One region of the Vibrio coralinecrosis genome, then DNA from elsewhere that is predicted to be linked to it. Evidence: predicted binding sites of a transcription regulator. Region 1 holds the regulator's gene; each other region holds the start of a gene.
The links. The regulator PurR, encoded in region 1, represses purine synthesis genes. The targets are predictions, from matches to a motif close to TNANGNAAACGTTTNCNTNA.
Positions count from the first base shown of each region.

Region 2: CTT30_RS11930 (NCS2 family permease) is a predicted target of PurR. The motif match lies at 3,226-3,245, and genes of this name have one in related genera.
Region 3: glyA (serine hydroxymethyltransferase) is a predicted target of PurR. The motif match lies at 3,073-3,092, and genes of this name have one in related genera.
Region 4: folD (bifunctional methylenetetrahydrofolate dehydrogenase/methenyltetrahydrofolate cyclohydrolase FolD) is a predicted target of PurR. The motif match lies at 2,521-2,540, and genes of this name have one in related genera.

Region 1 is NZ_CP024627.1:2,168,389-2,173,849, reverse strand. It holds gene CTT30_RS10110 (TVP38/TMEM64 family protein) at 1-439, opposite strand, end outside; gene CTT30_RS10105 (IS4 family transposase) at 576-1,898, opposite strand; gene CTT30_RS10100 (TfoX/Sxy family DNA transformation protein) at 2,013-2,606, opposite strand; cyclic di-GMP riboswitch class I at 2,791-2,877, opposite strand; gene purR (HTH-type transcriptional repressor PurR) at 3,023-4,030, opposite strand; gene torD (molecular chaperone TorD) at 4,247-4,894, opposite strand; gene torR (two-component system response regulator TorR) at 5,132-5,461, shown strand, end outside.
Region 2 is NZ_CP024627.1:2,520,416-2,525,876, reverse strand. It holds gene rimK (30S ribosomal protein S6--L-glutamate ligase) at 1-67, opposite strand, end outside; gene CTT30_RS11940 (ATP-dependent zinc protease family protein) at 64-507, opposite strand; gene CTT30_RS11935 (aminoacyl-histidine dipeptidase) at 778-2,250, opposite strand; gene vcdP (small protein VcdP) at 2,715-2,801, shown strand; gene CTT30_RS11930 (NCS2 family permease) at 3,265-4,554, shown strand; gene gpt (xanthine phosphoribosyltransferase) at 4,634-5,098, shown strand; gene frsA (esterase FrsA) at 5,305-5,461, shown strand, end outside.
Region 3 is NZ_CP024628.1:1,201,063-1,206,523, forward strand. It holds gene CTT30_RS20930 (S1 family peptidase) at 1-554, opposite strand, end outside; gene gcvT (glycine cleavage system aminomethyltransferase GcvT) at 748-1,866, opposite strand; gene CTT30_RS20940 (helix-turn-helix domain-containing protein) at 2,125-2,748, opposite strand; gene glyA (serine hydroxymethyltransferase) at 3,131-4,426, shown strand; gene gcvH (glycine cleavage system protein GcvH) at 4,463-4,843, shown strand; gene gcvP (aminomethyl-transferring glycine dehydrogenase) at 4,963-5,461, shown strand, end outside.
Region 4 is NZ_CP024627.1:942,471-947,931, reverse strand. It holds gene CTT30_RS04320 (ATP-binding protein) at 1-122, opposite strand, end outside; gene CTT30_RS04315 (response regulator) at 126-848, opposite strand; gene CTT30_RS04310 (DUF2913 family protein) at 1,524-2,132, opposite strand; tRNA gene CTT30_RS04305 (tRNA-Arg) at 2,330-2,406, opposite strand; gene folD (bifunctional methylenetetrahydrofolate dehydrogenase/methenyltetrahydrofolate cyclohydrolase FolD) at 2,607-3,470, shown strand; gene recR (recombination mediator RecR) at 3,516-4,115, opposite strand; gene CTT30_RS04290 (YbaB/EbfC family nucleoid-associated protein) at 4,132-4,461, opposite strand; gene dnaX (DNA polymerase III subunit gamma/tau) at 4,534-5,461, opposite strand, start outside.

The DNA of each region.
Region 1 (5,461 bases):
GGAAAAATGGAAATACTGGGATAAGACGCAATGAAAATAAGTAAAATGCACCATCTCGCTCAACACCCTGGTTAATGGCCTTCAATTTGTCACCAAACTTACTTTGTACCCAGTCTCTGAGTAAGAAACGGCTGCTTAAAAATGCCAAGGTCGCACCTATGGTGCTGGCAAAGGAAACGAGCAGTAAGCTGGTCCAAAAGCCGAATAGCGCAGCGCCAAGTAAGGTAACCACGGCAGCTCCTGGAATTGAAAATGCGGTAATAGCGATATAAGCCAGAAAGTATGTAACGGCGGCCAATGTAAAGTTATTATTGATGTATTCGGATAGCGCCGCTTGCTGAGCTTTGGCGTTTTCTAATGTTAGATATTGTCCGAAATTGATTCCGAGAAAAGCAATCAGGCTAACCAGTAGGATACCTAACACAAGCTTCTTATTCATAACGACTTCCTCTGTTTTGAGCTTGAGGCAAACGCGCTCAATAAAATTGTTAACAAATAAGAACTGTTTAGCAAAGATTAAATTTCATCAGCGATGAAAAAGCCAACCTATTCGGTTAATGCCGTTCGGATAAGCATTAACGCTTATACCTAAATGGGTATTTGGGTGGGACAAAAAGGACTGAACGTGGATACGTTCGGTCCTTCCTTTTATCCGGTAAAATGAAGTGACTTATGTTCTCCCTCATTTGCTTGAGTTTGCTCGGTAGAGTTCCGTCAGGGCTAAGCGCTAGCCAACGTAGCTGGGTATCTATCAAATTTATTGCCGCTGTAAAGCTCACTCTAGTTGGCCTTACCTCAGCGTCTTTAGCAATATGAACCATCTCTAAGCGCACCAAATTGTACGCCAGCAATATTCCCCAGAGCTCTTGTCTAACACCAGCAGCAAAACGACTTCTCAAGGTGACTTCATTTTGTAACTGAGTTTGTTTTATCTCACCGTAACCTTCTTCTATTTCCCAGCGTTGCCAATAGACAGTCAATAAGTCTTCTAATGAGTATTTCTCAGGATCAACCAGTGAAGTTATAAAGCCTTCAATTTCACCTTTTGGGTCTTTGTAGAGGATGAGGCGTGCTTGCCAATGAGTCGGCAAATTAGGGTTATTGCGCTGAGCTTGCTGTGAAACAGGCATAGAGATAAGCATGTCGTTTTCAGCAAAACGCTCCAAAACTTCATATCTTACTTTGCGTTTCACAGGGGTTAGCCAGTGGCTATTGGAGGCAGCAGCATTCCACGATATCAATAGGTCGGCAGAAAAGTAGCAACGATCAAACAATGTGAGTGAGTTTGCTGGCACGTCTCCTAATAATCGGCGTGCCAGTGTTGTCTCACCGACCTGACAAGCATCGAATGCAGCCCCTACCATAAAACGTGTCTCGGTAGCCATCAGACCGACCAAGCGCAGTTGAGGATAAGGTTTATGTTTTTGAGAAATGAATCCAAACGCTTGCGCATTGTCTTCTGAATCTTGGCAACGAAAAGTGGTACCATCCACGGCCATAATGTTTAGCCCTAGCGCCTTATCCTTTACTAGCGCGTCGCTCTCCCATGCCGCCATAGAGGTTTTAAACAAAGCAGCGAGAGGAGCTTCGTCCAAACGTCGCCTAGAGTCAGTAAGTACGCTAGGTGCAACACGAGACCAAGAATCCTGAGGCTTAGGTTGGAGAGCTAGGTCAAGAGAACTGCATACTTCTTTGATTGATTTATTCCGTTGCAATCCCATCCAAATGACGAGCCAGACGGCTTGTTGCGCTGGTAAGCGTCGCCTTCTAATGCTTGCTTTAGACGTATCAAGCAAAGCTTGTTCTATCCATTCAAGCTGAATGGCATTAACTACAGACTCATAGTTTTTACCATCCTCGATAGTCTCATGTGCCAAAAGCAGCTCTTGAGCAAACATAAAAAATCCCCACTAACTTTGTTAGTGGGGATTATCATACGATCTCAGGATCGTTCAAGTCTCTAAAACGATCGGCATTAAACCTATTCGGTTGGCTTTTAAACAATTAGCGACTTAACTATTGAGTTTATTGACTAACTCCTGACGGCGCTCAGGAGGAATGACTGACCAATGTTTGCCATTGATAGCCCCTTCTAGAGCCCAGAGCAGTTCGAGTGAAACATCCGCTGAGTGGGTTGCCTGAATAGCTTTAAACGCTTCTACAGAGCCCGCTTCCTCTAGATTTTCCACGCTCTCGATTCCTGCTTTCTTGAGCATTCGCTCGGTTGCAAGGCGGAGGTTAGGTAAGTCCTTGAGGCGATTTGGTCGAGTCTTCGCTTGCGATGTTTTTTCTTTTTTGGCAATGGCCAACGCACTTTGTGCCAACGCAAGGGCACGAGTATGGCAAGAAGCTACATCATCCGTTAAAGCAAAATATTTGGTAACGACGGGAAAGCCTCGTTTTTTATAAACGTAGGGTTCTAAGCCTTCAGATTTGAATTGATTAGCCAGCTTGTCGTCGGCGCGGATATGGAGTTTATCGTTAACTACCAATGCGAACATTGTGTCGTCTGCGAAGATTCCGAATCCACCGAACATCGAACGTGACTTTATACGACCAAGCTGATCAAAAAGTCGCATCGAGTCTTTAAGTATTGGTTTATCCATGCTGTGTTATCTCGGTGTATATTATTATACGCCACCAAATTCAGGTCCGAGAGATTAGCAAAATAATGCAGATAAAGTGTCAGTAAGGTGTCATACCGAAATAAAATTCACTCGCTAATCCCTGAGTTCTAGAAAGATTATAGAGTGTTGTTTTAAACGATACGGATCGTTTGCATCTTTGCCCATCGGCAACCCCGCTACCTTTCAGTCTCCTGAGTCAGGCCGGAAGCTTTGCGTCCCACTCTTTCGAAGTGGTTTGCCCTGTTCGTGGCATTAGTCGAACATTTTAAGGATAAATAAAATTTGAGGTAAGTATCACATCTTGATTGATCAAATGTGATCTTGGTTCAAGTAAATTGCTTTAAAATGATATGTCCGACCAATAGATTGAGCTATCAGTCGGATGACAGCTAATGCTATTTGTTTAAGTTGTATACGGTATCGCGCACAACGATCTCAGGGTGCATTTCGAATACACGCTTCTCGTGTTCTTTGTCTTTGATGCGCTCAAGTAAAATTTCAAACGCATTTTTACCAACGCGACGTTTAGGTTGGTGGACTGTGGTTAGTGGTGGTGAGAAGTACTCGGCAAGTTCAATATTGTCGTATCCAATCACAGAAATATCTTCAGGAACACGAATACCTTTTTGCTGAAGTCGACTCATTAAACCTAATGCCATGGTATCGTTGAAACAAAATACGGCAGTTGGCTTGTTGTCCATAGCGACAATTTTATCGGCAGCCAATACAGCGGTATCACACTCGAAGTTACCTTCAAGAATCCAGTTTTCGTTGACAGAGAGGTTGGCTTCATCCATCGCTCGTCGGAAACCTTGGATGCGCTCTTGGCATGCAGCTTTTTCGAAGTGACCACTGAGACAAGCGATATCTTTGTGGCCATTGTCTATCAGATATTTAGTCGCTAGGTAGCCACCTTCTTCTGAATTGTCGATGATTTTATCGGCTTGAGAGCTTTCAGGTCCCCAATCCATGACCACTTTTGGAATATCCTTATGGCGGTCTAGCATCTCACTTAATTCTTCTGTGAGGTCAGAACACATAACGAGGATGCCATCTACGCGCTTTTCCGCTAGCATACGGATATAGTCACGCTGTTTCTCGTAAATGCCACCAGTATTACACAGGATCAATGTGTAGCCCTGACGGTAACAGTAGCTTTCTACGCCGTCGATGACTTCAGAAAAGAATAGGTTGGTCGATTGGGTAACAAGCATACCGATAGTTCGAGTGCTGTTACATTTTAAGCTTCGTGCGACCGCGCTTGGTGCATAATTCAATTCGGCAACGGCTTCCATGACTTTTTCTTGTGTTGCTTCAGCAACAAAGCGCGTCTTATTGATCACGTGAGAAACTGTTGTAGTTGACACGCCAGCTAGGCGTGCCACATCTTTAATAGTGGCCATAAGGTTCTGTCCTGTCGATGACTGCCAGGAAGTATATTCAGAGTGTAGAATAATTCGGCAGAAAGTATCAGAAACACAAAAACCGCTTTATTCAGCGGTTTGTCTCTAGTTCGTTCATTTTTATCGTTTGCGGTCACGATTCTAGACCGCAAACAGAAGAAGAGCAAATAAAAAACGAAGGTGTGATAAGTTTTAAATCACAGATCAACAATAAGGTTATTCACCTTTAAGATAGGTGCAATCAAGTTCAAGAAACGCAATCAGTAATGAAGCTGTTGCCGCGTAAAACCCAAATTCATCTAAAGCTTGGCACTTTCTAGTGAATTGTGGAAGCCAACTTAAAAGATGTTTATGAATAAACTGTTCCTGTTCGATAAAAGCATCTTCCATGTGGCGTTCTTGTTCTAACTCGTTGGAGCGGATAATCAAGTTTCCTAAAAAGTCGAGCTCAATCGCGAGGTGATCCGCAGGTTCATTCAGCGCTTTATCAACTTCAATGCCGTGTTTGGCCATTAGCTGTTCCATGTCTGTTGCAGGCTGATCATTGAGAAGCCCAGATTTGCCTATGTACACGGAAGCGTAGGGTAGCGCTGAGTCTTTGTCTGACTTTAGAAACAAATCGCAGAAGTCAGCGGCCAGTTCGAGCTGGGCATCTTCGCGATCGATAAGACGATTGAGTGCATCGACTAATTTGTTTATGGCTGACTTCAGATGAGGGTTTTCTCCCAGCCCAGTCAGAAAGGAACGGATTTCTTCTGAGTGATACTGCTGGAGGTTTTCCTCTGTTAACTCCTTGGCAAACAGGCTGGATAACCACCAGTAGATTTCAGCACGTTTTTCGTTGAATGCTTTGATTTCTTGCATTGGTTAAGACTCCTGGAAATTCTATTTATCAGTTTAACGAATAAAAATGAATAGCGGTAATGGCGGTTGTTTCAGATTGAGTGCAAAAATGGAAAGTTATTAATGGCCTAAGCGAGGTTTGTTTTGAATCAATAAAACATCGCCTTTCTGGTTTGAAAGCGGTCAAAAGCTAGAAATGTGACTGATTATGAATAGAATGAATGAGAGACAATTTCAAAATGTAATTAAGTGGTGTAAATGAGCTATCACGTATTAGTTGTAGAGGATGATGCCGCCACTCGCAGTAAACTGGTTGGTTACTTTCAGAATGAAGGTTACCAAGTGAGTGAAGCGGAAAGTGGAGAGCAAATGCGCGATACACTGCAAAATCATGCGGTTGATTTGGTGATGCTTGACATTAACCTACCTGGTGAAGATGGGCTAATGCTCACTCGTGAGCTTCGCAGTCAGTCTGATATTGGTATTATCCTCGTTACAGGACGTACGGATAGCATTGATAAAATTGTTGGTCTTGAGATGGGGGCCGATGATTACGTCACTAAACCGTTTGAACTTCGAGAGCTGCTT
Region 2 (5,461 bases), 350 kb from region 1:
GACACGCTTCAATCAAACGCTTAGTTGAGTACAAATTTGCGTTGCGAGACAGAATACCGATTTTCATTGTTGGTTTTCCTCGAAAGGGACTAAAAACGATTGAACAGGGTCGACAATCAAACGATGGTGCATTGCTGTTCGACCTAACAGCATGCGAAACGCCATATTTTCGCGATTGGTTAACGTTAACTCTGCTGGCCAGCTCTCCTGACCGAGTCGTATTTCCGATTCAATCACATAGCGTGTTTCTTCATGACCTCCGGAATCTCGAACAATTCGCTGGTCGATGACCTTAGCCTCGCACACTACTTCTTCAGTGGTATTACGCTGTTGTGGATGGATCCAAAACCTTACCCACAACTCTGTTCCTTTATTGAAGCTTTCAAGTTTAAAGGTATGCAGACAAGAAGTACGAGCACCGGTATCAATCTTGGCATTGATCTTCTCTATGCCTAACCCAGGAAGACTTAAGGTTTCTCGCCAGCCCACTAGCAGTTTTTCGTTCATGGCATTTCATTTATATTCAGAGAGTAATTAAGAGGCTCTGAGAACTGAGCATCTTGCGATATAACCAATAGCATGTATCGGTTACATAGGTTGAAGAGGGCAAGCTGGATTGCCTTAGGTGCTTCAACTGCGGCGACTGTATCAGCGAAGATGCGCTGGTGACTAACGAATAAATTTCACCGTAACGACAAAAATTAATTGTCGAACTAGGAAACAAAAAAGCCAGCAATGTCAGCTGGCTTTGGGGTATTTTTCGATGGGAAGAGCAGGTTAGGCTTTCTCTGGAATCGCTTCCAGTAGTGCCACCATTTGTTCCCAGAATAGTGCAACGGTATCGATTTTCACTTTCTCATCAGGCGAGTGTGGGAATTTGATCGTTGGGCCAAACGACACCATGTCCATATTCGGGTACGGCTCCTTAAACAAACCACATTCAAGGCCGGCATGGATAACCATAATGTTCGGCTTGTGGCCGTAAATGCCTTCATACATGTCACGGAAGATAGCCATGATCTCAGAGTCCGCATCCGGTTTCCAACCAGGGTAGGCGCCTGAAAAAGCAATCTTCGCCCCCGCCAGTTCTGCCACCGATGTTAGGGTGCTTTCTACTTGGTGGCGACCTGAGTCAATCAATGAGCGAACTAGGCACAGAACGTTTATCTTATCGCTCTCTGTGGTAACGACACCCACATTCAGGGATGTTTCTACTACTCCTTCGATCTCATCACTCATGCGGATCACGCCGTTAGGACAAGCATTGAGTGCCGCAATAAAACGTTGCTGATCAGCAATAGCTAGCGCTTGTTCGCTGGTTTCAATGGCTTCATTGAATGAAACGATGTCCGTTTCTACTTTGCCTAACTCTTGCTTCAACAAGTCTGTGTAGAAGTTAAACAGTTCTGCCAGTTTAGCTTCGTTTTCGGCAGGGATAGCGACTGTCACGAAGGCTTCACGCGGAATTGCATTACGCAGGCTACCGCCACGGAATTCAATTAGGCGTAGATCCAATTCTTGTGCATGACCGGCTAGGAAGCGAGCAACGAGTTTGTTTGCGTTACCTCTGCCCGTATGGATATCACAACCAGAGTGACCACCCTTTAGGCCTTTCAAAATCAGTTGGCGAGTGACGTAACCTGCTGGGATTGCTTCACGTTTAATGTCGAACGTCATTTCTCCATCAATACCGCCCGCACAGCCCATGTAGACTTCACCTTCTTGCTCAGAGTCGGTATTGAGTAGAATTTCACCTTCAAGCCAGCCAGCTTCAAGACCAAAGGCTCCTGTCATTCCAGCTTCTTCATCAATAGTCAGAAGTACTTCAAGTGGGCCGTGTTTGATGTCTGTGGAGGCCAGTACCGCTAAGCATGATGCCATCCCCATACCGTTATCAGCGCCTAGTGTGGTGCCTTTGGCTGTGACCCATTCACCGTCTATGTATGGTTGGATAGGATCTTTAGTGAAGTCATGCTCCGTGTCTTCATTTTTTTGCGGCACCATATCAATATGAGCTTGAAGAACTACGCCTTTCTTATTTTCCATGCCAGGGGTTGCTGGCTTTTTAATGAAAACATTGCCCGTTGGGTCTCGACGCACATCGAGGCCTTGCTCCGTTGCCCAATTTACAATGTACTGAGCTAATGCTTCTTCATGTTTAGAAGGGTGTGGGATAGAGCAGATCTTATCGAAAAACTGCCATAAAGGTGCAGGTGATAAGTTGCTGATTTCAGAATGGAATTCAGACACGGATGACTCCTTAATGATAATAACGCCAGATCTTATTAGGTGATGTTGCTAAATGAGTAGCACAAAAATCTGAATCTGGCCTATTGAGTAGAGAGGCACAGAATAGCACTACGTGACACAAGGTAGTAGTCAAAGCGGAAACGAAATGTTTCGTTGTCATCACATAACGTGGATTCTGTTATTTATGTTTGTGAGACTCTATTCTTATTGAGCGTAATAAAATTAAAGATATTGCTGATATTTGTGTAATTAAATTACATAACTGGCTTGATGTAAGTCATTTTTTGAATTTTATGTGATTTTAATCACTTTTATTGTTGTAATTAATTTTCTTTGGGGTATATTAGTAACCAGCTTCGAAAGTGAAGAGAAAATGCTCAAAGGATGAGTCCGATTTGTCGCCTCCATGGAACCGAGAAATCAATATTTGTTATCTGTTTTAATTGATTTAGAAGGTGATAGTTATGAAAGGTTTACCAAGTGCAACATTCTGGCTAAACAGCTCTGTTTATACTGGCAATTTTGCATACCCAACAAGCTTCGGTTACTAATCGAGTTTGTGACTCTCGAACAAGTTTGTTCACCCCTATATTGGAATTTTATTACAGCGCCTAATTTGCTGAGATGATTCAACCGCCACTCAAATTGAGTGGCGTTTTTTTATCGTGAGAAAGCACATGGCCAATACTTCCATTTCCTCAACTTTATCCCGACGGATAAAACTCATCCTTATAATTGCCTATTCAGCATCCAATTCTTAAGCCTTAGCTCTATGTAACTTTACGACATGGTAGAAAAATCACCGTTTACAATATCTGGCATTCATTCTTATTACTTATTGAACTTAAAGTATTTTTCACCGGTGTTAATAAAATTAATTCTTCTAAAGCTAAATTTTACAGATAGAAATGTTTATTAGAGCCGTAATTCTATCTGGAATTTGATATTTGGAGACTCTATAATCCCGCCAATCGATTACGCAACCGTTTACTATTACTCCTTTGGAATTCGATTATGTTCGAAAAAATATTCAAGCTCAGTGAACACGGAACGAATGTAAAAACTGAGATCATTGCAGGTATCACGACTTTTCTGACCATGGCTTACATTATTTTTGTAAACCCAGCTATCTTGGCAGATGCAGGCATGGATCGTGGTGCTGTCTTTGTTGCTACCTGTCTGGCAGCGGCTATCGGCTGTTTTATCATGGGCTTCGTGGCGAACTACCCAATTGCTCAGGCACCAGGAATGGGGCTCAACGCCTTTTTCACCTATGCTGTTGTGTTAGGTATGGGGTATACATGGCAAGTGGCTCTAGCGGCAGTATTTGTATCCGGTGTGCTATTCATTCTATTGAGTGTGTTTAAGATCCGAGAGTGGATCATAAACTCCATCCCCCTTTCTTTGCGCACGGGTATTTCGGCGGGTATTGGCTTGTTCTTGGCATTTATCGCGTTAAAGAATGCAGGTATTGTGGTTGATAACCCGGCGACGCTTGTTTCTCTTGGCTCGATTACTTCATTACCTGCAGTACTAGCTTCAATTGGCTTCTTCCTGACTATTGCACTGGTTCATCGTGGCGTAAAAGGCGCGGTGATGATCGCTATTTTGGCGGTTACTGGCTTAGGTTTGGCGTTTGGTGATGTGCAATGGGGTGGCATCATGTCAACACCACCAAGCATTGCACCAACCTTCATGCAGTTGGATTTTTCTGCAGTATTTGAGATCGGTATGATTTCAGTGGTTTTTGCTTTCCTTTTCGTCGACTTATTTGATACTGCTGGCACGCTAGTGGGTGTGTCTCAAAAAGCTGGTCTGATGGATAAAGATGGTAAAATTCCTCGCTTGAATAAAGCTCTTCTTGCTGACTCAACTGCTACTTCGGTAGGTGCTCTGTTGGGTACGTCAAACACGACTTCTTACATTGAGAGCGTATCCGGTGTTGCCGCTGGTGGTCGCACAGGTCTAACCGCTGTTGTAGTTGGTATTTTGTTCCTACTTGCTCTATTCTTCTCGCCATTGGCTGGTATGATCCCTGCGTATGCGACTGCGGGGGCGCTATTCTATGTGGCTATTCTGATGTTATCTGGTTTGGTTAGCATCGATTGGCGAGACTTAACCGAAGCTGCACCAGTGGTTGTGACTTGTTTGCTGATGCCGCTGACTTTCTCTATCGCAGAAGGGATCTCGTTGGGCTTCATTGCTTACGCAGCAATTAAATTATTCAGTGGTAAAGGTCGTGATGTTTCGCTCAGTGTATGGGTTATGTCAGCAATCTTTATCTTCAAGTACATTGTTGCTTAAAAACTTCAATAAGGGCTTGTGAGATCAACCAAGCGTTGGCTCCACAGGCCCTCAACTTTTTATAATTAGGTTTATTACAATGAGTAAGAAATTCGTTATTACTTGGGATCAAATGCACGCTTATTGTCGTGAGCTAGCTGAGCAGCAAATGCCTGCTGAGCAGTGGAAAGGTATCTGGGCAGTGAGCCGTGGTGGTCTTGTTCCAGGTGCAATTCTGGCTCGTGAATTAGGTATTCGTTACGTTGATACCATTTGTATTTCTAGCTACGATCACGATCATCAGCGTGATATGAGCGTGCTAAAAGCGCCAGAAGGTGATGGTGAAGGTTACCTGATCGTAGAGGATTTGGTAGATAGTGGTGATACTGCACGCAAACTTCGTGAACTTTACCCTAAAGCAAAACTGATTGCGGTATGTGCTAAGCCATCAGGTGCTGCGCTATTGGACGATTATGTTGTGGACATTGCTCAGGAAACTTGGATTGAGCAGCCATGGGATATGTCTATTCAGTACATTGAACCTATTAACCGCAAGCAAAAGTAATCTCTGTTTGTTGAGTTTAAAAATGACCCTTATGGGTCATTTTTTGTTTGTGCCTATTGATCCGCTTAACCTAGTTTACTTATGCTGGTTTTTTAATGACTTATTCGTCACTTTTTGCCAATTAATAGGTTGAACATTGATGAGTGCCTGCCTTTTGAGGCGACACGGGTATACAATATAGGAAATTATTTAAACTAGGCGTCATTATGTCTGAAGAAGTGAGCAAAAACCTGTCAGAAACACTGTTCACCAACCATAAGCAAGCGCGAGAAACGTCCTCATTAACTCAATACATGCCCAGTAGCCAAGAATTACTAGACAAGCGGCGTGAAGAAGAGGGCTTTAAGTGGTACCGAAATCTGC
Region 3 (5,461 bases), on a different replicon from region 1:
TCTAACTCCAAACTTGTCTCTAATAACGTACCATCAGAAGAGACATTACCTTCTATCAGACCATGACCAATTGCCTTAAATGAATCAGAGCCGTTATTTTGGGCATAAGTATTATTTTCCGTGGTATTCAATAAGTATTGATAATCTTGAGTATTAAGCGGCGACTCCAATTTAATAATGGCAATGTCGTTGGGCCACCTTTGCTCTTCAGAATCAACATAATCATCAGGGAAATAAAACTCTTTAGCTCTCGATGATTGATAACTACCATAAGGATATTGCGACTGATCAGTTAACTGTGGGACAACCCAAGTATGTAGGTTTTGACTATTATCGTTATAAATACAGTGGGCAGCCGTTAAAATATATTGCGAGTTAATGACTGTTGCGCCACAGTAATTTCCGTACTGACTGCCGTCATCGTAGTAAAGACTAGCAAAGGAAGGGTAATCACTAATGGATGCCGTTGTACCATTAACAATATATGGGTTGACGTCAAATGCGAAGCTCTTAGAAGCTAGGACAAAAGGCAAAAGTATGGATAGCTTTCTCATACAAATTTTCCATTCAATTATTATCATTAATATCAAATGACGATAATCTATCACATCCAGATGACTTCGAGCTATTTAATGACCTAAGCTACCTCTCGTTTTAGAGTATTCAGTTGATATGAGGAGTACCAATAAAAAAGAGTTCACCTAACGTGAACTCTCTGATATGACGTCATAGAATTAAATTTTTCTATCACCCACGGTAATAGCGTTGTGGAACAAATGGCATTTTTTCAATCGTCATAAGCAGTTTCTTACCACGAACATCTGCAAACAGCTCAGTGCCAATAGTTGCAAGATCTGCGCGAACGTAAGCCATTGAAACCGGCTTTCCAGCACTTGGGCCTGCTGTGCCGCTTGTCACAATACCGACTTTGTTGTCATCAGCATCAAACAGCTCCGTGCCTTCACGTACAGGCGCTTTCGTCTGGCCGACTAGGCCTACACGCTTACGTGATACGTCTTTAGTTTCAATCTGTTTAAGGATGATCTCCGCACCAGGGAAACCACCAGCGCGCTCGCCATCTATACGACGAATTTTCTGAATTCCCCAAAGAAGGCTTGCTTCTACCGGTGTCGTCGTTGTATCAAGATCGTGTCCGTATAGGCACAGACCACACTCTAGACGTAGAGAATCACGTGCACCAAGGCCAATCCATTCCACTTCTTCTTCCGCTGTTAGCTTCTGCGCAAGTTCTTCTGCATGCGTGTTCGGCACAGAGATTTCGTAACCGTCTTCACCTGTGTAGCCACTGCGGCTAACGATGCACTCAACACCTAGGATGTCTAACTTCTTCACATCCATAAATAGCATGTCAGCAACTTCGGCATTGAAACGCTTAAGCACATCGACTGCTTTAGGGCCTTGAAGAGCCAGCAAAGCGCGATCATCGATGATCTCTAGTTCTACACCTGCAGGTAAGTGAGCTTCAAGGTGATTGATGTCTTGCTCTTTACATGCTGCGTTAACCACAACAAATAGGTGGTCACCTAAGTTTGCCACCATTAGGTCATCCATGATGCCGCCTTCTTCATTAGTAAAGAAAGCATAGCGCTGGTTACCTTGTGGTAGGTCAATGATGTCAACTGGAACTAACGACTCAAGAAATGCTGCTGCACCTTCACCGTGTAAACGAAGTTGTCCCATGTGGGACACATCAAAAAGACCCGCAGCGTCGCGAGTATGTAAGTGCTCTTTCTTTACACCCAGTTTGTATTGGACTGGCATGTCGTAGCCTGCGAAAGGAACCATTTTCGCACCAGCTTCTACGTGAAGCGTATGAAGTGGTGTTTTGAGTAGATCTTGAGTCATTGTTGTCTCCATTTAATCAGGTTCGTTTTCCGTTCAAGGAAACCTTGTTTCCAATAATAAACACGAGTGGAGAATTTTTGCACCATTAACAGCAGGGGAACAGTCTAAAGTGTGATATTTAACATCACATTCACATTCAGCGCACCAAAAATAAAACGCCATTTCAGGCTATCTCTGCCTGAAATGGCGCTATTGTACTTATATAAACGACAAAGGCAATCGTTTGCTTTCACTATACGAAATTCTTTATAAATCGCATTATTTAGCAGTCACCCACAAAATATTAGCGTCTTTTTCGCTGGTCGAGATCAGCATATGCCCCATATTCGCGTCATAGTAAACACTGTCACCTTCACTCAATTCTACCGGTTCGTAAAACTCCGAATAGAACATGACTGAACCGGACAAAATCAGCAAAAACTCTTCACCGTCATGACGTACCCAATCACCGTACTCTTCAAAGTTTCGCGCATGAACTTGGCTTTTAAAAGGCATCATTTTCTTATTGGAAAGCTGAGTCGCCAAGAGCTCATGTTCGTAGGTCGGTGTTGGGTGTGGTTTCCCCTGATTATTTTTGGTGATATCCCTACGGCCTGTTGCGACTTTTTTCCTTGGTGGTTCAAAGAGTTGTGGCATATCTATCTGTAATCCAAGCGCCAATTTTTGCATCGCCTGAAACGTAGGAGAAATCTGCTCATTCTCAATCTTGCTCAAGGTAGAACGCGCCAGCCCAGTACGTTGACTTGCCTCTTCCAAAGTAATCCCCAACTTACCGCGAATATCCTTGATTCTCTCGCCCAATTTTAGGGGTTCGATATTTTGATCGGCAGCTTCTTTCGCCAATGTCAAAGATGGGTACTCATCATAGATATCTTCGGGCATGTTTCCCTCTTATTAAACGTCCACTTCCTGTTCCATTTTCATTGTGCCCGAACATCATCAGAGTGGAAAGATGAGCACAGGAAATAAACCGTGCTCTTGGTAACAATTTTAGAAACCATGTTTCCAATAGGAAATTTTTGGTTGATTGTTCCTGTAACAACCGCTATGTTACCAACTTGTTAGTTGTAGAGATGCGATTTCCGAGCTGACTGATAGATTGATTTAACAGTGAGATTCGGCTTTTCCCCGAGATTTGACACATCGCTTAGGGGTATAGAATTCACCCTGTCTTCGGTGTTTGAGGGCAGTAAACAGAAAGAGGACTAACGAGAACGATAACCCTATTAATAATCTCGTTAGCACGAATGGAAGGTCATCTACCATGAACAACACTTACCAAAATCACAGCCTAGAGAACTTTTTCTCGACTAATCTTGCTGCTACAGACGACGCGGTTTTCGCAGGAATCCAAGCGGAAAATACTCGTCAGAGTGAACAAATCGAGCTCATTGCTTCAGAAAACATTGTTTCTAAAGCAGTGATGCAAGCTCAAGGCACTTGCCTAACCAACAAATATGCAGAAGGCTACCCTGGTCGTCGTTACTACGGCGGTTGTGAACATGTTGATACCGTAGAGGCCATTGCGATTGAACGCGCTAAACAGCTGTTCAAATGCGATTTTGCTAACGTTCAGCCTCACTCAGGTGCACAGGCAAACGGCGCAGTCAAACTTGCTCTGCTTCAACCTGGCGACACTATCCTTGGCATGTCTCTGGATGCTGGCGGCCACCTAACTCACGGTGCGCGCCCTGCTCTTTCTGGTAAATGGTTCAATGCCGTTCAGTACGGTGTGGATCGTGAATCACTAGAAATCAACTACGAAGATGTTCGTGCTCTAGCCCTTGAGCACAAACCAAAAATGATCATCGCTGGTGGTAGTGCTATTCCTCGTACTATCGACTTCGCAAAATTCCGTGAAATCGCTGATGAAGTTGATGCGATTCTAATGGTTGATATGGCGCACATCGCAGGTCTGATTGCAACTGGTGCTCACCCTAGCCCACTACCACACGCACACGTTGTCACAACGACAACGCATAAAACATTGCGTGGCCCACGCGGCGGTATGATTCTGACCAACCACGAAGACATTATTAAGAAAATCAACTCGGCGGTATTCCCTGGCCTTCAAGGTGGCCCACTGATGCACGTTATCGCAGCTAAAGCCGTCGCTTTCGGTGAAGCTTTGGGCCCTGAGTTCAAGACTTATATTGATTCGGTGATCAATAACGCAAAAGTTCTCGCTGAAGTGTTGCAAACTCGCGGTTGTGACATTGTGACTGGCGGAACAGACACGCACCTAATGCTGGTGGACCTTCGCCCTAAGGGCTTGAAAGGTAACAAGGCTGAGGAAGCGTTGGAACGTGCGGGGATCACATGTAACAAAAATGGCATCCCATTCGATTCAGAGAAGCCTATGATTACATCGGGCATCCGTTTGGGGACGCCTGCGGGAACAAGCCGCGGCTTTGGCGCTGAAGAATTCAAACTCATCGGTAACTGGATTGGCGATGTACTGGACGGATTGGTGAACAACCCTGAAGGTGACGCAGAAGTAGAACAACGCGTTCGCAAAGAAGTGAAAGCGCTGTGTAATCGCTACCCACTTTACCAATAAACAATTTAATCAAAGTTATATTTTGGAGATTAAGCAATGGACAACACACTGAAGTTTGCAGATAGCCACGAGTGGGTACGTGACAACGGTGACGGCACAGTAACTATCGGTATTTCAGAGCATGCACAAGAAATGCTAGGTGACGTTGTATTCGTAGACCTACCTGAAGTTGAAGCAGAGATCGAAGCGGGTGATAGCTTCTCTTTGGTTGAATCTGTAAAAGCAGCTTCAGATATCTACGCACCAATCACTGGTGAGATTCTAGAAATCAACGAAGAGTTAGAAGATAGCCCAGAGCTAATCAACGAAGAACCTTTCGAAGGCGGTTGGATTGTTAAAGTGAAGATGTCAGACGCATCAGAGCTAGACAATCTGAAAAGCGCAGAAGAGTACCTAAACTCGATCGAAGACGAGTAATTAGGACGAGTTTAAAGCTGCCCCCAAACGGGAGGCAGCTTTTTTTCAAAGTTCGGACGTATAATTATTTATATCAGTAATGATATCCGATACCCGAATGATGGAGTAGGTAAAGGACAATGACTGAATTACTTCAAAGCCTCAGCACACAAAATGAGTTCGTTGCTCGCCACAACGGCCCAAATAAATCTGACCAACAAAAAATGTTGGATGCGATCAATGTTGCCAGTCTTGACGCACTGATCGACGAAACCGTACCAGCTCAAATTCGCCTAGAACAGCCAATGACAATAGCTGAAGCATTGAGCGAAGCAGACATGCTGGCTGCGATGCGTGAATTCGCAGATCAAAACCAAATTAAACGTACATTCATCGGTCAGGGTTACTACAACACCTTTACACCAAACGTGATTCTACGTAACGTATTGGAAAACCCAGGCTGGTACACAGCTTATACCCCTTACCAACCAGAAATTTCTCAAGGCCGTTTAGAAGCACTGCTGAACTATCAGCAAATGGTGATGGACTTGACGGGAATGGATATCGCTAACGCGTCTCTTCTTGATGAAGCAACTGCTGCTGCTGAAGCTATGACACTATGTAAGCGTGCCGGTAAGA
Region 4 (5,461 bases), 1.2 Mb from region 1:
TTCGATTCGGTATACCATATCGCCGTGGCAATGCCCTGTGCTAATATCACCGCTAATAACGCTAACCCTAGAGTACGGGTGACCAATGAATTGGGTTTTAGCCTACGTAACAGAGTGTTCATCTATCAATGTTCAATACTGACAGGGACAGCGAGGATGTAGCCATTTCCACGCATAGTTTTAATATATTGCGGGTATTTACCGCTGTCGCCCAAGCGATGACGTAAGCGACTCAGTTGGACGTCAATACCTCGCTCAAAAGGAAGTGCCTCTCGACCTCTGGTCGCAAAAGAAATCGTGTCACGATCTAAAACTTCGTTCGGGCGCGAGAGAAACAGCATTAAGAGTGCGAAATCACTGCCCGACAGATCGTGTTCTTCTTGGGTATCACTATGGGTAATTTTGTGCGCTAAGGTATCAAGTTGCCAGTCACCAAACGTAATCTGTTTCGGTAGAGCGTCTGAACTTTTATCTTCATTGACTTGAACCCGTCGCAAGACTGCTTTGATTCGAGCGATAAGCTGACGTGGGTTAAATGGCTTGGCAATGTAGTCATCGGCACCAATTTCCAGACCAATGATCTGATCAGTTTCGTCCGACACTGCGGTCAGCATAATAATAGGTACATTAGAGTCGCGACGAATGTATTGGCACAAGGTAAAGCCATCGTCACCCGGTAGCATCACGTCAAGAAGCACCATATCTGGATAGCCTTCTTGATCGAGGTGCGCCTTTAATTCATCGCCATCCGCCACGGCGTTGACCTGATAACCCGCTTTGGTTAGGTATTCCCCCAACAGCTCCCGAATTTCTAGATCATCATCTACAACAAGTATCTTTGCGTTCATTCACTTCAGTTATCACTTACGATGTCTGGCCCTAGTTTAGAGAGGAATAGGCTTGGAAGCAGATGGAAAATTTTAGATTATTTGATCACAGAACAGATTCAGATCACAACCTATTAACAAATATAAAAATAAGTTCGTAGGTGTTCGTCAGCCATTTCATCAGAAGAGCAAAGTGGTCTTAGTTCGCGATAAGTGTGCGATACAATCAAAGAAGTACCACTGAAAATATTGTGACCGAAGCAATATCAAAGAGAAGAAAATAGAATAGAAGCCGCCTTAACAAATGGTTTTGAAGTAAGCAAACACATACTTATTAAGGCTTAGCTTTCTACGTGACTTGTTAGATAAGTGCAAATACACCAACAATACCAACAAGTGAAAAAAGACAGGTACGGCTGATAACACCGAAGTTAGAAGGTTGGATCATTTCTTGATGCTGCATATATTCTCCTCGTAGTATTTGTTACATCTTAATTACAATATGATGAATTTGAACAAAATCCTCAATACACAGGAAGATTAAATTTTTATGACAGCCAATAGAACTTGAGAGGTATTACACAACTTTTCATTTATCAAAAGCTGTAATTTATATTTTACACCCTGGAAGAAGTAGAGGGAAACACAGACAAAATCAGCGAAGCCATATCTGTCTAATCTTAGGCTGTTAGAAGGCTACTTAAGGCTTAGGCGAATACGCAAAAAGTCTTCGTCTTCATATTCTATACGGTGCTCAAAAATAGCGGATGTATAGATAATACGCAGCACAGAGTGCTTCTCACCACGTGAGCCTCTAAAAAGCATTGAGATATCCGCAGATAGACGATTACGGTTATCAAAGTGAGCGTTAAGGTCTTGTGATAATACACACAATAAGCAACCTTTTGGGTTAAACGAGAGATCAACCTCTTCTGGGCTTGAAACCAACACTGTCGTATTGAGTTCTTTCTCTATTGTGTTTATTAACAAGAGGAAACTGTCTAAATGAGGTAATTCGTCCCCGTTTAAGGGAGAAAGCAAATTACCCAGCATCATTTCCATATCTAGCCGCTGAGAACGAGCGTGGGTAACTAGAGAACGTATTTTTTTCTTGAAAGGCTTATATTTCTTACTGTTCGCTGCTTTATTCAGCCAAGCAGAAAGAATGTCGTTAATATCGGATCTCGACTTGTGTGTCAGTACTTTGGCTGAGTGGTTGCTACGTAAGTGAAGCAACGCATGCAATGCTAGCTCAGACAAGAGAGGTTCAAACTCGGGTTTAATTTTGGTGTGAATACTGCGCATGATGTCTGAACGTAAATACCGTGTTCAAGCCTTATCAATTAGATACAACTACATAGAAGGGGCGCAATGCTACCGAAAAGCTCAGCTTATGTACAGATTGAATTCAAGCCATTTTCACAGCTTTGCTCGCGTAACCACATTTAATGTCTAAAACGACAAAACCCTGACAGCAACTAAGCTATCAGGGTTTCTAATAATGGCACGCCCTACAGGATTCGAACCTGTGACCACATGCTTAGAAGGCACGTGCTCTATCCAACTGAGCTAAGGGCGCGTTACAGGGAAAGGATTATACGAGTTCGAGTTCTTAAAACAAGGTCTTTTATTAACATTCTGATCTGAATGACTAAAAAAAGGTCACCGAATTTCATTTTGATTAAAAACAGTCCAAAGCAAACGTTTGCTTATAGATGTTCGTCAAATAATTTGCGACAATGCGCGCAACTAAATAGCCATTCTATTTAAAGGAACGACATGACTGCTCAAAATATTGATGGAACACTTATTTCTCAAACGGTTCGTTCGGAAGTCGCTGCACGAGTTAAAGCCCGTGTTAATGCAGGCCTCAGAGCACCAGGATTAGCAGTAGTACTGGTTGGCGAAGATCCAGCTTCACAAGTGTATGTGGGCAGTAAACGTCGTGCATGTGAGGAAGTGGGGTTTGTTTCAAAATCTTTTGACTTATCGGCTTCCACCACAGAAGAAGAGTTACTTGCTCTAATAGATGAGCTAAACGCAGATGACGAGATTGACGGTATTCTGGTGCAGTTACCATTACCGGCAGGTATTGATACAACTCATGTACTAGAACGAATTCACCCAGAAAAAGACGTTGACGGCTTCCATCCATATAACGTTGGCCGTTTAGCGCAACGTATTCCTAAACTACGCTCTTGTACCCCGAAAGGTATCATTACTCTCCTTGATCGTTACAACATCAACCTTCGCGGCAAACATGCTGTTGTTGTGGGGGCATCGAACATTGTTGGCCGCCCAATGACGCTTGAGCTTCTACTAGCCGGCTGTACGACGACAACTTGCCACAGATTCACCAAAGATCTCGAAAGCCATGTCCGTCAAGCTGATGTAGTTGTGGTAGCCGTCGGTAAACCTAACTTTATCCCAGGAAACTGGATTAAAGAAGGCGCTGTTGTGATCGATGTTGGTATCAACCGACTTGACTCAGGTAAGTTGGTTGGCGATGTGGATTATGAGAATGCCAAAGAAAGCGCAAGCTTTATTACACCGGTCCCCGGTGGTGTTGGGCCTATGACCGTCGCAAGCCTCATTGAGAATACAATGCTCGCTTGTGAGCAGTTCCATACGAAAAAGAAATAATAGTAAGCCACTCAAATGAGTGGCTTTTTATTGGAATGATATAAATTACAGCTTTTGTCGACCAAGTAAAGAGTGTGACAGTGTCGTTCCATCAACAAGCTCTAACTCACCGCCCACAGGAACGCCATGAGCAATTCGGCTTGCCTGAACCTGATGCTCTTTGCACAGCTCAGCAATATAGTGGGCCGTTGCTTCACCTTCGACCGTAGGGTTTGTTGCCAAAATCACTTCAGACACATCTCCACGACGTAGACGATAATCAAGCACGTCAAGACCAATATCACTCGGGCCAATACCATCAAGAGGCGACAAGTGCCCCATTAGGACAAAATAGCGACCTGAGAACTGCCCGGTTGACTCCACCGCGGCAATATCAGCTGGGCTTTCAACCACGCATATTTGTCCATTCTCCTGACGTTTAGGATTAGTACAAATATGGCACGTTTCTTCTTCAGTGAACGTACGACATTCGTTGCAATGGCCGATTTCAGTCATCGCTTGACTCAATGCATCCGCCAGTTGTAAGCCGCCTTTTCTATCACGCTGTAACAAATGAAAGGCCATACGTTGAGCTGACTTGGGACCAACCCCAGGCAGACAACGTAAGGCCTCCATCAATTGCTCCAGCATATGACTGGTGCGCATTAACTAACCCTATCGATTAGAAAGGCATTTTCATGCCTGGTGGTAGTTGCATACCTCCAGTCACGCCAGCCATTTTTTCTTTTTGAGTTTCTTCAACACGACGAGCCGCATCGTTGAAAGCGGCTGCGATAAGATCTTCTAGCATTTCTTTATCGTCTTCCATTAGACTCTCGTCAATTTCAACGCGACGAACGCTGTGGCTACCTGTAATGGTCACTTTTACTAGACCAGCACCAGATTCACCTGTCACTTCCATATTTGCAATTTCTTCTTGAAGCTTTTGCATACGCTCTTGCATTTGCTGGGCTTGCTTCATTAGATTGCCCATACCGCCTTTACCAAACATGCTTATCTCTCTGGTTAGTTAGCTTATTTCGTTATTAAATGAGGCCGAAAATGCTGATTTTCAACCCCAGTGTTAAATTGGTCGCACGCTGTCTTTATCCAGTTCAGCAGAAAAGCGCTGCGCGATAAACTGGACATGCTTGTCATTTTCAAGGCTGACAAATGCCTGTTGTAATCGTCCTTGGTAAAGCTTTTCTCTTAACTCTAACGGAGTTTCCCCCCCGTCACCTATCTCAACCGACAGGTGGCACTCTTCACCTAACACACCATTTATCGCCTCGAGCAGTTCACTTTGAGCACGCTCTGTGTTCAAGTGTGCTTGCTGAGGTCGCAGTGTTAATGAGATAGACGAACCTTGTTTTTCAAAATGAGAGTTCAAAGCCAGTTGCTCAGTCATTTTAGCCGTATCTAACTGGCTAATCAGCTTTGCCCACTCACTCTTCGCTAGGCTTTCTTCGGCTAGTTTGGTCGCCATCTCAGGCGTTTTTTCATGCTCTAACGCCTTTTTTATTTGAGTTGGTGTTAACTCGCTGCCCTGCTTTTCTACTTGAGGAAGTGATGGCTTCCACTGATAAGGTTCGTTTTTATCCCGTTCAGGTGTCGCTACCGATTGAGGGTTTGACAATGGCGACACCTGCATAGTTCCTGAATGTCGCTGAGCAACACGGTCAAGAACGGATTCAGATTTTTTTACAGGTGTCGCATTAGCCTTTTTTGGCGTATTTCCCTGAGGGTTACCTTTGCGCTGAGAACGAAGCTGATGGCGCAAGCCGCTTATAGGTGACGCGGGTTGATTTTGTGGTGTCGGTGGCGTCACCGGCTCTTCATGCATAGGAGGCGCAGAAGTGTCATACTGAGGGGGCGTATTCCCCATAGATTCTGCATGATATTGCTCTGGCATGACTTCCGAAGGCGCTGGTACTTCCCTACCCTGCGGATAAGTATCAACTGGCGTTATCGTTTCAGTTGCCTTAGCCGATGACAAATGGGGTGAATGTGCA